2 regions of the Novosphingobium sp. PP1Y genome follow, and region 1 is predicted to be linked to the other one. Evidence: predicted binding sites of a transcription regulator. Region 1 holds the regulator's gene; the other holds the start of a gene.

Region 1 (6,702 bases):
CGCTGGTGCTTCTGGACTGTGTAAACCGTGTAAACCTCGTCAGGATGTCAAGGTCTGAGATGAACAAGAGCCTCACGCACATCGATTCGGACGGGACGGCGCGCATGGTCGATGTCGGCGCCAAGGCAGAGACGCAGCGGCTCGCCATTGCCTCGGGGCGGATCACGATGTCAGCCGAGGCACTCGCGGCGATCCGCGCCGGGGATGCCCCCAAGGGCGACGTGCTGGGCACCGCGCGCATCGCCGGGATCATGGCGGGCAAGCGCACCGGGGACCTGATCCCGATGTGCCACCCGCTCGCCATCGATGCGATCAATGTCGATTTCAGCTTCGAGGACGAAGCCGTCAGGGCCACGGCGACGGCCTCGCTCACCGGCAAGACCGGCGTGGAAATGGAAGCCATCACGGCCGTTTCCGTGGCGCTGGTGACGATCTACGACATGGCCAAGGCGCTCGACAAGGGCATGGTCATCGGCGACATCCGCCTGATCGAGAAGCGCGGCGGCAAGTCCGGGACCTGGCGCGCGGAGGACCGGCACTGATGGCAGGTCCCGCGCCGATCCCGCTCGAAGATGCCCAGGCCCGCCTGCTTGCACTGGCCGAAGCACTAGCGGTCGAGCGCGTCGACGTCGAAAGCGCGCTGGGCCGCTTCCTGGCCGAACCGCTGCTGGCGCGGCGCACCCAGCCTTCCGCCCATCTCTCCGCGATGGACGGCTATGCAATGATCGAAGGCGACCTCACCGGGCCATGGCAGGTGATCGGTGAAAGCGCCGCAGGCCACCCCTTTACCGGCACGCTGCAAAAGGGCGAGGCCGTGCGGATCTCGACCGGCGCGATCATGCCCGCCGATGCCGGCGTCGTGATCCTGCAGGAAGACCTTGGGCGGGAAGGCAACCTCATTACCCTCAGCGGCGATCTGCCCGAACCGCCGCACAAGCACATCCGCCCTTGCGGAATGGATTTCACGGCAGGGCAAGAAGTGCTGGGCGAAGGAGTCCGCATCGGCCCGGCGCATATCGCGCTGGCCCTCTCCGCGGGTCATCGCCACCTGCCGGTGCGCCGCATGCCGAAAGTCGCGGTGATCGACAGCGGCGATGAACTGGCCGCCGATCCGGAGACCTGCCCTGCGCACCAGATCCCCGCGAGCAACGGCGCCATGCTGGTCTCGCTGGTTGGCGCCCTGCCGGTCGAGGCGCAGCGAATCGGCCCCGTGACCGACACGCTCGATGCGCTGATCGGCGCTTTCGACGAGGCCGCCGATTGCGACATGATCGTCACCAGCGGCGGAGCCTCGGTAGGCGATCACGATCTCGTGCGCCCGGCTCTCGAACGCTGGGGCGCAAGGCTCGACTTCTGGCGCGTCGCCATCAAGCCGGGCAAGCCGATCCTTGTTGCCACCCGCGAACGCAGCAGCGGCGGCACGCAGATCATCATCGGCCTGCCGGGCAATCCGGTTTCGAGCATGGTCACCGCCTATCTCTTTGTCCTGCCGATGCTGCGCGCAATGCTAGGGGCAAACCGTTCGCTGCCAATGCAGATCTCGACCGTTCTGGACGCACCGCTCAGGGCCATCGGCCACCGCCGCGAATTCCTGCGCGGCTACTGGAACGGCGAGAGCGTGGTGCCCATGACGCTGCAGGACAGCGGTGCACTCAGCGCCCTTGCGGCCAGCAATGTGCTGATCGATCGTCCCGCGCATGCACCGGCCGCCACGCCCGGAGACACGGTGCGGGTGTTCCTGCTCGAAAACGGCGGTATTGCTTGACGTTCCAGAATCTGTTGCTTAATTGTTCTCTCATTGTTCACAAGCAGAACAACGCTCGGGGACGCAGAGAAAGAGGCAACGAAGATGTTGACGCGCAAGCAGCATGAATTGCTCAAGTTCATTCAGGTCCGGCTTGAAGAAAGCGGCATCTCGCCCAGCTTCGAGGAGATGAAGGAAGCGCTCGACCTCAAGTCGAAGTCGGGCGTGCACCGCCTCATTTCCGCGCTTGAGGAACGCGGCTTCATCCGCCGCCTGCCGAACCGCGCCCGCGCGCTGGAAATCCTGCGCCAGCCCGAAGACGTCACCAGCAAGCCCGCGACGAAGGCCGCCGCTCCTGCCGGTAAGGAATCGCTTGCCGCGCTCAAGCAGCCCGAACGCACGCCCCAACCGGCGAACGACGTCATCGAGATTCCGCTGCACGGTCGCATCGCTGCCGGTGTTCCCATCGAGGCGCTCGAAGGACAGTCGATGCTTCCGGTTCCGGCAGCCCTGCTCGGCTCGGGCGAACACTACGCGCTTGAGGTTTCGGGCGATTCGATGGTCGAGGCCGGCATTCTCGACGGCGACTTTGCCCTGATCCGTCGCACCAACACCGCACGCGACGGCGAAATCGTCGTCGCCCTGGTTCGTGGCGAGGAAGCGACGCTCAAGTATCTCCAGCGCGATGGCGGCATGGTTCGCCTCGTGCCCGCCAATGCCGCATACGAACCGCAGATCTACGGCCCTGACGAGATCGAGGTTCAAGGCAAGCTCGCAGGGCTGCTGCGCCGCTATCACTGAGCTTGCCCCGGAAAGCGTAACCTTCAGGCGCGCTCTCCGGGAGGCGTACTTTCAGGAAGGCGTACTCTCCGGACAGGGCCGAAATCACGGCCCGCGCGGTTTCCACCAGCCATGGCGGCCCTGCCCTGCCGCCACGGTTTCGACGGATCTGCCGCGCAGCCTGATGGCAAGCCCGCCGGTCCTGTCCAGCATGGTCCGGTCGGCCTTGAGCCAGCGCGGCTTGCAGCTCCATGGCAGCCAGCGGTCGGCAATGACGATATCGGCCTTGTCGCAGGCCGCTGCCAGCGACCGCTCGGGCACCTGGTCGCGGCCTCTGGCGATCAGCAAGTCCCACGATCGACCGGCTCGATCGATCCGTACCGAACAGAAGTCGCGATTGCATCTCGAACCCGGCCACGATGCGAGCGGCGTCAATTCGCCTTCGATCCCTGCGAATTCGCGAAGATTGTCGCGCACATAATCGCTGCCGGTGTCGCGCAAGGTGACGAGCCCATCGCCGCTATCGTCGAGCAGTCCGACATGACGGCCATCGCCGGTCACGAGAATGTCCGGCGGCTCGAGCAGGATGAGCCAGACGATACCGAAACAGGCTGGCACCAGTCCCAGCAGCCGCACGCGCCCGCTCCACAGGCCCAGCCACAGGCCGCCGGTTACGAACAGAAGGAAGCCGCCCGTCCCCATGGCAGGCAAAACCGAAACGGCGCCGGGCAGCGCACTGATCGTGTGCGCGAGGCCCAGCAGTAGGTCGATGAACTGCCCCGCCAGCCACCAGAACGGCCCGCCCAGTCCCACAATGTCGCACAGCAGCGCGAGGGCAATGCAGGGCATGACCGCGAAAGTCGTGAGCGGGATGGCAAGCACATTGGCCAGCGCACCATAAGCTCCGGCGCGATGGAAATGGTAGAAGCCGATCGGCATGAGGACGAGTTCGATGACGAAGCCCGTTACGAACAGCATTGCTGCTTGCCGCATAAGCCGCGAAAGCCACGATTCCTCTCGCGGTGCCAGGAACCGGCGAACCGGCCCGCTGGTCGCCAGCGCCACAATCGCAAGTACGGCCGCAAAGCTCATCTGGAAGCTTGGCCCTGTCAGCGATTCGGGCCAGAGCAGCAGGACCGCGAACCCGGCGACAGCCAGAAGCCGAAGCGAGATTGCCTCGCGCCCCAGCGCCAGCGCGACAAGCACGAGCATCGCCCCGATGCAGGAACGGACCGTCGGCACTTGCGAGCCCGTCAACAGGGTATAGGCAATCCCGGACAGAGCACCGCACAGCGCCGCCACCACCGGGAGCCGGAACCGCAAGGCCAGCGCGGGCGAAAGCGCGAGCAACCGCAACGAGAGAAAATAGGCAGCCCCGATTACCGCGCTGACGTGAAGACCGCTGATCGCCAGGAGATGCGCAAGACCAGCATCGCGCATCGCCTGCGCATCGTTCTCTGCAATGCCTCCGCGGTCCCCGCTCGCCAGAGCCGCGGCAATCCCGCTTTCCGGACCGCTCATCCGCGCACGGACATGTCGGGAAAGCGCGCTACGCGTAGATTCGAGCATATCGCCCTTGCCGCCCAACCTGAGGATCTCGACTTTGCCGTTGACGCTCCCACTTGCAGCAAGGCCGGAGAACCACGCGGTGCGCGCAAAATTATACCCACCTGGAAACATCGGCGGAGCCGGCGGCATCAACCGCGCCTCAAAGCGAATCACCGCCCCTGACGAAACGGATGCAACGCCCAGATCGTCGGGAACATTAAGCCGAACCTTTATCGACCGCCCCGAGCCCGGTTCCCGCGTTGCGACGATCCATCTGACCCGCTGTTCGGCGGGCTGTTCTTCAACACCTAGCACTTTTCCAAGGAACATTCCCGAGACCGGGCGATCGATTGCGTCCTGTCCCACCAGCGCCGATTTGCTCCACACCGTCAGGCAACCGGCGAGAAACATGAGAAAAACTGCGCAGGCTGCCACTCGCATGTGGGGAAAGCGCTCACGATCCGGCCAGATCCACGCCGCGAAAGCTGCCATGGCACTGCTTCCGACGACACATCCGGCCCAATGGAACGGTCCGGGAAGGCCGAACCACGCCGCGATTCCCGCGCCGAATGAGACGACCAGCCAAGGCCCGCGATCGAAGCCAGCAACAGAAAGAAATCGCTCCAGGCCCGCCAAAACCCTCGACAACTCGCTCTTGCTGTTCCATGGCCGATGCTGCAATGCAGCGCCCCCGGCGAGGCCGCGGCTTGCGTTATTTTCATCTCGGGCTTTGGCTTGGCTGGCCATGGCGAACATTGGACAGGAAGGGATTTACAATGGCAAGCGGCAGTGCATCGAGCGGATCGAACGGCCAGTCAGCCGTCGTTACGCGCTTTGCCCCCTCGCCCACGGGTTACCTTCACATCGGCGGCGCCCGTACGGCGCTGTTCAACTGGCTCTTCGCCCGCCATCACGGCGGCAAATACCTGCTTCGCATCGAAGACACCGACCGCGCCCGTTCGACCGAACCGGCCATCGACGCGATCTTCGACGGCCTGACCTGGCTCGGCCTCGAAGGCGACGAAGAACCGGTATTCCAGTTCGCGCGCTCGCAGCGCCACGCCGAAGTGGCCGCCCAATTACTTGAATCCGGTCACGCCTATCGCTGCTACCTCACGACCGAGGAACTCGCCGAGCGCCGCCAGAAGGCGCAGGAAGAGCGCCGCCCGTTTCGCATCGACAGCGAATGGCGCGACGCCGATCCCGCGACCTGGCCGAGCGATCGCCCCTACGTCGTGCGCATCAAGGCCCCGCGCGATGGCGAGACCGTAATCGACGATCTCGTGCAGGGACAGGTCACGGTCCAGAACGTCGAGATCGACGACTTCGTCATCCTGCGCTCCGACGGCACGCCGACCTACATGCTGGCTGTCGTAGTCGACGATAACGATATGGGCGTATCCCACGTCATCCGCGGCGACGATCACCTCAACAACGCCTTTCGTCAGCTCGTCATCATCCGCGCCATGGACTGGTCAGTGCCGACTTACGGCCACGTACCGCTGATCCACGGCCCGGACGGCGCCAAGCTGTCCAAGCGCCACGGCGCGCTCGGCGTCGATGCCTATCGCGATGAGCTGGGCGTGCTGCCCGAAGCGCTGTTCAATTATCTGCTGCGGCTCGGCTGGGGACATGGCGACGAGGAAATCATCGCCCGCGACCAGGCGGTCGAGTGGTTCGACATTGCCCACGTCGGCAAGTCGCCAGCCCGCTTCGACCTTGCCAAGTTGCAGAATCTCAACGGACACTACCTGCGCGAGGCGGATGACGCCCGCCTCGCGGCACTCGTCCTTCCGCTCGTGGCGGCCAATGGCTTCGCGGACGCAGATCCCGTCCTGCTCGAAAAGGCCATGCCTGTTCTCAAGGTGCGAGCAAAGGACGTCAACGAACTTGCAGAAGGCGCCGCCTTCCTGTTTGCCACCCGTCCTCTCGCGATGAGCGAGAAGGCGCAAGCTCTTCTGACCGACGAGGCGCGGGGGCGCCTTGCTGTCATTCACGAGCGTCTGTCGGGGGAATCCGACTGGACTTTGGAGGCATTGGAAGCCAACCTGAAAGCAATGGCCGGGGAACTCGAATTGGGCCTCGGTAAGCTCGCGCAACCCTTGCGGGCAGCCCTGACGGGTCAGACGACCTCGCCGGGAATTTTCGACGTATTGGTTCTGCTCGGCAGGAACGAAAGCCTCGCGCGCATTGCCGCACAGGCCGAAGTCCCGGCCGGGTCACAGGTATAAGGAGTAAGAACTGGTGGGTGATCAGGCTAAACTGTCCGCAGGTGGAGCGGACTACGACTACCCTGTCCTGAAAGGTAGCGTCGGCCCCGATGTCGTCGATATCCGTAAGCTCTACGGCCAGACCGGGATGTTCACGTTCGACCCGGGCTTCACTTCGACTGCCAGCTGCGAAAGCGCGCTGACCTACATCGACGGCGATGAGGGCGTCCTGCTGCACCGCGGCTATCCGATCGGTCAGCTGGCTGAAAATTCGTCGTTCATGGAAGTCAGCTACCTGCTGCTCAACGGCGAACTGCCGAGCAAGGAAGAGCTCGATAAGTTCGAGTTCACCATCAGCCGCCACACCATGCTGCACGAGCAGCTCGCCACGTTCTATCGCGGGTTCCGCCGTGACGCGCA
Region 2 (6,702 bases), 1.2 Mb from region 1:
CAAGGGCGCGTAGCGCCCGCAGGCTTCATCAAGGCGGTCATGACCGGTCATCAGGTCTCTAAAGTGAAGTTGTCGACTCAACACTTTGGAGGCAGACCGACCATGACCAAGCTCAGTTCTACACCCGCCGATGCCGTGCTGGTAGCCATCGATATGTCCAAGCACCGCCAGGAGGTCCTCATCGAACGCCCGGAGGGCGGGCGGCGACGGCGTATGACAGTGATGGCGACGAAGACCGATTACGACCGCCTTGCGTCCGTTCTGGCTGATATTGGCAGACCGATTGTCGTCGGCTTCGAGGCGACCGGTAACTATCACCGCACCTTGGCGCACCGCTTGCTCACAGCAGGTTTCGAGCTGCGCCTGATCTCGTCCGTAGCCTTGGCCCGGACCCGAGAGGCTCTACATAATGGCTGGGACAAGAACGACTCCAAGGACGCGCAGGTGATCCTGCATATGCTGCGGATTGGCGCCACCCAGCGCTACGTCGATCCGCTTGCCGCCGGGATTAACGATCTGCAGGAGATGTCGAAGACACACGAGGCCATCTCCAAAGCCAAGACCCAGACCTGGCACCGGATCCTGACCCATTACCTGCCGCTCTACTTCCCAGAGATCGAGCGCTTCGCCGGCAACAGCAGGTCTGATTGGTTTCTTGCCTTGCTCGAGCGGTTTCCGACGCCCGGGAGCATGACAGCGCTTGGCCAGGAAGCATTCACGCGCGAGGCGTGGTCACTGGTCGGTCGCAAGGTCTCCAAGGCTCGATTAATCAACGATATTTACGAGACCGCCTGCGCATCCGTCGCACTGCCGGTCGATGAGGATTCTGTGGCGATTGCCATGTTTCGCATGGTCATCGCGCAAGCGCGCAGTCTGATCCGCCAACGTGACGAGATCGAGCGAGCCGCCCATGCCATGCTCAGCGAGAACCGTGACTACCAGCTGCTTCGTATGATCCCTGGCATCGGCCCGATCAACGCGCTGACCATCCTCGCCGAGGCCGGGGACCTTCGACGGTTTGCCCACCATCGCCAGTTCCTCAAGTTCTGCGGGCTCGATCTGGCCACCTGCCAGTCCGGCACATTCCGCGGTCGGACCAAGCTTTCCAAGTATGGTAATGCTCGGTTGCGCCGCACTTTCTGGATGGCCGCACAAGTCGCCGCTCGCCAACGCGACAACAGCTTTCGCGATAAGCTGGGCCGATACATGGAAGGACACGCCAACGACCCCGATCGCCGCCGCAAGGCAATGACTGCACTCACCGCCAAGATGGCGCGCGTCGCGCACGCCGTCATCAAGACGGGAACCGAGTACCGCCCGTTCCTCGAACGGGCGGACACCAGATGGAAGGACCCCTCTCTGCTGTGCCGTGAGGGCGCAACTGCGACCCTGTAGATAATGTTCGGGCCTTCCATCTGGCATCCGCATCTCATTTTAAGGACGGTTAGGACCACGACCGATGCGGCCGCTGGATCCTGTGTTTGCTATGGCCGAGAGCGCATTCCTTGACGATGGAAGCCATCTGGATCAAAAAGACATTTGCGCCGGTCATGATCGGCGCAACGAGACCTGCTGGCCTTGTCCCACAGCTGCTTCCCGACCTAGGACGTAGCTGACGATCACCCCCGGCTTGCCGCACTGTGCGATCAGCTCCGTCAACTGGCGCACGACACGGCCGCCTGAGATCGATATGTCCGACACCGCCGCAAGGCACTCCCGGGTCACGTCATCGACCAAGTTGAGTTCGGAACCGCCTTCCTGGCGCCATCCGATCGTGCACGGATCGGAGCGAAGCGGAGAGGGGCGGGCAGCGTCCAACTCAAGGCTCCAGCGCTGGTTCGGCAGGGCCAGCACCGGAGCAGGTGCCCGTGTTCCAACAGCACGCTTGCGGCTCCGGCGTCGCCTGACCGCCAGTCCCTCCTCACGATAGAGGCGCTGGGTCTTCTTGCGGTTGATCATAACGCCCTCCCGGCGCAGCAGGATGTGCAGACGGCGATATTCGAACCGGCGACGCTGGTTGGCCAGATCGCGCAGCTTCGCGCAGATCGGCATTATCGTCCCGAGTGGAACGATAACGCACGCTTTTGCGAGCGGCATCGATGATACGGCACGCCCGCCGCTCGCTCATCACCTGACAATCCTGGAGATGAGCGAGCGGCGGGCGTCAAAACTTCTTTGCCAGGAGATCGTTGGCTGCGCCGCCGTTCGGGTCAGCGCAGCGTTGTCCAGCATCGCATCAGCCAGCACCCCTTGAGCCGGCCGTTCTCGTCCTCGAGCGAACGCAGCCGCTTCGCCTCGGACACCTTCAGCCCGCCGTACTTCGCCTTCCAGCTGTAGATCGTCCCTTCCGACACACCGTGCCGGCGGGCGAGCTCGGCGGTCTTCGCTCCCGCCACGCTTCCTTCAGCACGCCAATGATCTGCTCCTTCGGAACCGTAGGCGTGAAAGCACAAAACCTCGTTCGCTTCATCTCGTCCTTCCTTCTCTCAGGTGCGGACTCTAATCCAGCGTGGAGGAAAATCAGGGGGTTAGGTCAGGGTCAGGTCATGTTCGCGCAAGGCGTGATTGAAAGCTAAGCGACCCCGCTCGAGTTCCTGCTCCCAGTCCTCGTAACCTGATACACCCCTCTGATGCTGCCAGAAAGGATGGTAGACATAGAGATTGTCGAGAAGGAGGCGGATATCCTGAGTGAACCGCTCCCGAACCGCGTCGTAGACACGGTGGCGCCCATCGAACTTTACGAGCGTCGAGAAAAACGATTGGAACAGCCCACGCTCGCCTTCTGGCGCTGAGCTGCTGGCCGAGGCCTCTACGTCACCGGCATAGGCAGCGTTGAACCCGATCCAGAGCAGGATGAAGCGAACGTCCTGTTCTTCCTGTTCTGCTTCGGCCCGACGAAGCCACGATAGTGAGCGATGAGCCCGAAGGGTTGGTGGCGTTGAAAAGCCGTCGCGAAGCGCACGCTGCTTCTCTTTCAAGGCTTCAGGATGGAGAGGATTGCCTGCCGGGTATCGATAAACCATGCGCGCAACTTAGCGCGATGATTTCTTTCGGGATAGTTTACAGAACGTCTCGATGCGGCTTGTCCGCAATTGATCTGATCCACGCGTCGATTTCCTCCTCAACCCACACAGTGCACTTGGGCCCGAGCGAGCGGGATTTGGGAAAGCGCCCTTCGCTCATCCGCTGATAGATTGACGAACGACGCAGGCCGACCCGGTCGATGACTTCGGGCAGCCGCAAGAGCCGGGCTGGCGGGGGGCCTAGTGGCGAAGCCTGGTCAGCGCTTGCGCCGTCCTCGGTAGGCTGGGGCTGTGCATTCATGATCGTTCCTGTCGGGTCAATTCCTCGGTCCTCTCCGAGGTGAATTGGATCAGCGCGGCAGCGCCATCGAAATGTCGCGGTTGGCAAAATCATCAATGTGCTTGGCAAGCATGCGGGCGACGAGCTGCGAAGTGCCGTTCGCCCACCGGGGTCGCAAATCTTCGACGCGTCGCCCAAGCGTGCGTTCGAGCTGGCCTGGCAAGGCCGTAAAGAAGTCCTCAAGAAACTCTCCCATTTCGCTGCGCATCCATTCGCAGGCGAGATCCTCCTGACCAGCCAAGGCGAGGATCATGCTCGCGCGGGGAAAGGCGCCACAGACATCGAGAACGCGCGCGGCTTCATCAAGGCCGATCGGCCGATCGCCGCGCATCACACGGAGCAGGGTCTCGCGGTGGATCCCGACTTCTCGAGCGATCTGGTGCTTGGGCTTGTCAGACGACTCGATTGCATGGGCAAGAATGTGCGCGAGGCTGGCGTTGGCTTCGCCTCGGAATGGCGCGAGCTGGTGCATCGACAAAAACTCCAACGATGAGGAACTGAGTCGTAGCCATATCGCGCGCGATCGATGTAGGAAAATGAAAAGAACATATAAGGAACATCTCGTTTCTAGGCGAATCATCCCCTAGACCCGAGTCGCCGACAATCACCGCCGCCCCTGTCGGGATTCGTCGACGGTGATTACCAGATAAGCCGCTGTTTCTGCGTATTATCGCCGACGCCGGCCAATTGATGCGTCCATATCCGTCCGCCACTTCAGCCCCAGCCTCAATCCGACTTTCCTACATCGATTTCCTAGATGCATGTGGAACACACAGCGAACGAAAGAACGCTGGGTTCACCCCTCCAGATGGAGCTCCATATGCAGTCTTTCACCCTCTCCCGGCGTTCCGGCGCCATTGATCACAACCCCTCGAAGTTCGGGCGGGCCATGACCATTGCAGTACCGCTTGCGGTCGCAGCACTGGCCGCCAGCGCTGCCTACGCTGGCGCCGACACGACCTTCACCCCTGCCCTCACGAAATTCACGGATTTCCTCGAAGGCTCGGGCGGCAAGATCATCACCGTCCTCAGCCTTGCAGGCGGCCTCATCGGTCTCGCCTCGGGCCGGTTCTCGCTCGGACAGGTCGCTGTTCCGGTCGGCGTCGGCATCGGCGTTGGCACGGGTGTTCCGATCGTCACCTCGGTCGTCACCGCGGTCATCTGACGCATCGGACGGGAAGGCGCGTCGCCATGGCAGACCCATATATCATCCCGCGTCGGCTCGATGATCCGGAGCTCATCGGCTTCTGGACCATCGACGAGTTCGCCGGGATGCTCATCCCCTTCACCTGGGGGATCCTCAGCCAGCATATCTTTATCGGCATTATCGTTGCCTTCGGCGCCTGGTTCGCGCTGCGAAAGGCTAAAGCAGGACGCGCCAGCTCCTGGGTAGCCCATGCCGCCTATTGGTATCTGCCGGCCGGATTGCTGGGCCTGACATCGACGCCGCCTTCCCACTGCCGCCTGCTCGCCGGTTGAGGGGAGATATCCATGTTTGCCGACATTTCACACGAGCGTCAGCAATCGTTGCTGCGTCAGCGCAACCTCTTTGCGCTGACCAGCGCCGGACTTGGCATTGCGCTCGTCGTAGCGATCAGCCTTGCTGCCACCCGCGACCGCGAAGTCGTCCTCCTTCCAACGCTCCCCAAGCAGCTCACTGTCAGCAGCGCGGGGGTCGAGGCCGACTATCTCGAACTCGTGACCCGCGATGCCGCGCTCGTTCTCCTCAATCGCAGCCCCGAGGGCCTCGACTACTGGATGGACGAGATCCTGAAGCTCGCCGATCCGGCAAGCTACGGGCGCCTCAAGGCCGATCTCGTCCGGATTGTCGAAGAGCAACGGGGTTCGGATGTCACCCAGGCCTTCGTCATCCGGTCGATGACCGTCGACCCCAAGGGGCTGACTTCCGATGTGACGGGCACGCTCAAGACCTTTGTCGGCGCCCAGGTCATCGCGAGCGACGAGCGCCGTTTCCGCTTCAACTGGACCTACCGGGGCCTGCGTCTCGCGCTGTCCGGCTTCAGCCAGTTGCCCCCCAAAGACCCAACGAAGGAGGCCCAGTGATGGCTTACCGACGCAAGACGCGCGCGTGGAGCCTGGCTCTTTGCGCCAGTACCATCCTCGCATTTTCAGGAAGCGGCGCTCAGGCCGCCGATCAGTTCAAACAGGCTGCAGATGGAGCAAGCATCGAATGCGCCGTGTCGGCCCGCGAGCTGACGCGCTTCGCGCTCGTCGACGACCAGTTTGCCAGCGTCTCGAAGATCTCGACCGGCACGCCCTACAACGACTTTGCGGTCACCAACGAACCGTTGCGCGGCGACATCTACGTGTCGGTGCCCGAGACCTATGCGGCGCGGTCGATCAGCTTCTTCGCCACGACCAAGAAGGGCTTCGTCTACAAAGTTTCCTGCCAGGTCGAGCCTGTCCCGGCAGTGCAGGTCTTCATCACCAACCCGGCGATCGCGACCAACAAGGCATCTGACTGGGAAAGCGAAACGCCGCTGGAGACGAGCGCAGTGCGGCTCATCCAGGCTATGGCCAATGACCAGACGGTCGATGGCTTCGAAGTCAGGCAATCCTCCGCCCTTCCGGCACGGGTTGGCGATCTCGAAATCCAGCTCATCGCCGATTACCGCGGCAGCGCGCTTGCCGGAAAGGTCATCCGCCTGGCGAACCGTGGCCGCAAGCCGCTGACGCTTGCCGAAGCTGATCTCGCGTCCTCCCAGACACTCGCAATCTCGATCGCCCAGCCCACTCTCAAATCGGGAGAGAGCACGGTCGCCTTCATCGTCGGTTCAAACGGAGGGTTGGGCCATGACTGATGCTCCCTCGATCTCAACCCCGGTACAGGCCGATCCGGCATCGCCGTCGCCAGTAACCAGCCTCAACGCGAAGACCGCACGGCGGCAGAAGCTTCTGCTTGGCTCCTTGGGCGCACTCGCGCTTGTCGGCGGCAGCTGGTTCATCCTGGGCGGCGACGACAACGCGAAGAGCGATGATCCCACCGCCGCGCAGACCATCGACACGGCAGGACTCATCAATCGCGACCTTTCGCAGCGTGAATTCGTCGCGACCTACGGCAACCGTCTCGATGCCGTGACCCGCGAGCAGAAGGCCATGAAGGACGCGAGCCTCCCGCGCGAGGAAATCGAAACCCAGCTGGCTGCACTCAAGGCTGAGAACCAGGCCATGCGGGTCGACGGCCAGGCCGCGATCGATGCGATCTCCGCTGAGAATGCGGATCTCAAGTCGCGCCTCGCTAGCCAGGCCGCTCCGGCAGCCACAAGCGTACCGCCACCGGCCTATGGCCCACAGGCGGGTGGCTACGATGCGCGCGGT

Evidence for each region. The regulator LexA, encoded in region 1, represses DNA repair genes until DNA is damaged. The targets are predictions, from matches to a motif close to GTTCCNCNCTTGTTCT.
Region 2: the regulator LexA is predicted to act here: its motif matches at 3,906-3,921, upstream of PP1Y_RS13715 (transcriptional regulator).

The regions. Positions count from the first base shown of each region.
Region 1 is NC_015580.1:2,848,119-2,854,820, forward strand. It holds gene moaC (cyclic pyranopterin monophosphate synthase MoaC) at 60-542, shown strand; gene PP1Y_RS19460 (molybdopterin molybdotransferase MoeA) at 542-1,765, shown strand; gene lexA (transcriptional repressor LexA) at 1,850-2,545, shown strand; gene PP1Y_RS19470 (ComEC/Rec2 family competence protein) at 2,630-4,819, opposite strand; gene gltX (glutamate--tRNA ligase) at 4,849-6,303, shown strand; gene PP1Y_RS19480 (citrate synthase) at 6,317-6,702, shown strand, end outside.
Region 2 is NC_015580.1:1,615,306-1,622,007, reverse strand. It holds partial or broken gene PP1Y_RS13740 (IS110 family transposase) at 103-1,399, shown strand; partial or broken gene PP1Y_RS25585 (transposase) at 1,612-2,470, opposite strand; gene PP1Y_RS13725 (hypothetical protein) at 2,529-3,023, opposite strand; gene PP1Y_RS13720 (AlpA family transcriptional regulator) at 3,061-3,324, opposite strand; gene PP1Y_RS13715 (transcriptional regulator) at 3,374-3,835, opposite strand; gene PP1Y_RS13710 (hypothetical protein) at 4,253-4,528, shown strand; gene traL (type IV conjugative transfer system protein TraL) at 4,555-4,842, shown strand; gene PP1Y_RS13700 (type IV conjugative transfer system protein TraE) at 4,855-5,427, shown strand; gene PP1Y_RS13695 (type-F conjugative transfer system secretin TraK) at 5,427-6,185, shown strand; gene PP1Y_RS13690 (TrbI/VirB10 family protein) at 6,178-6,702, shown strand, end outside.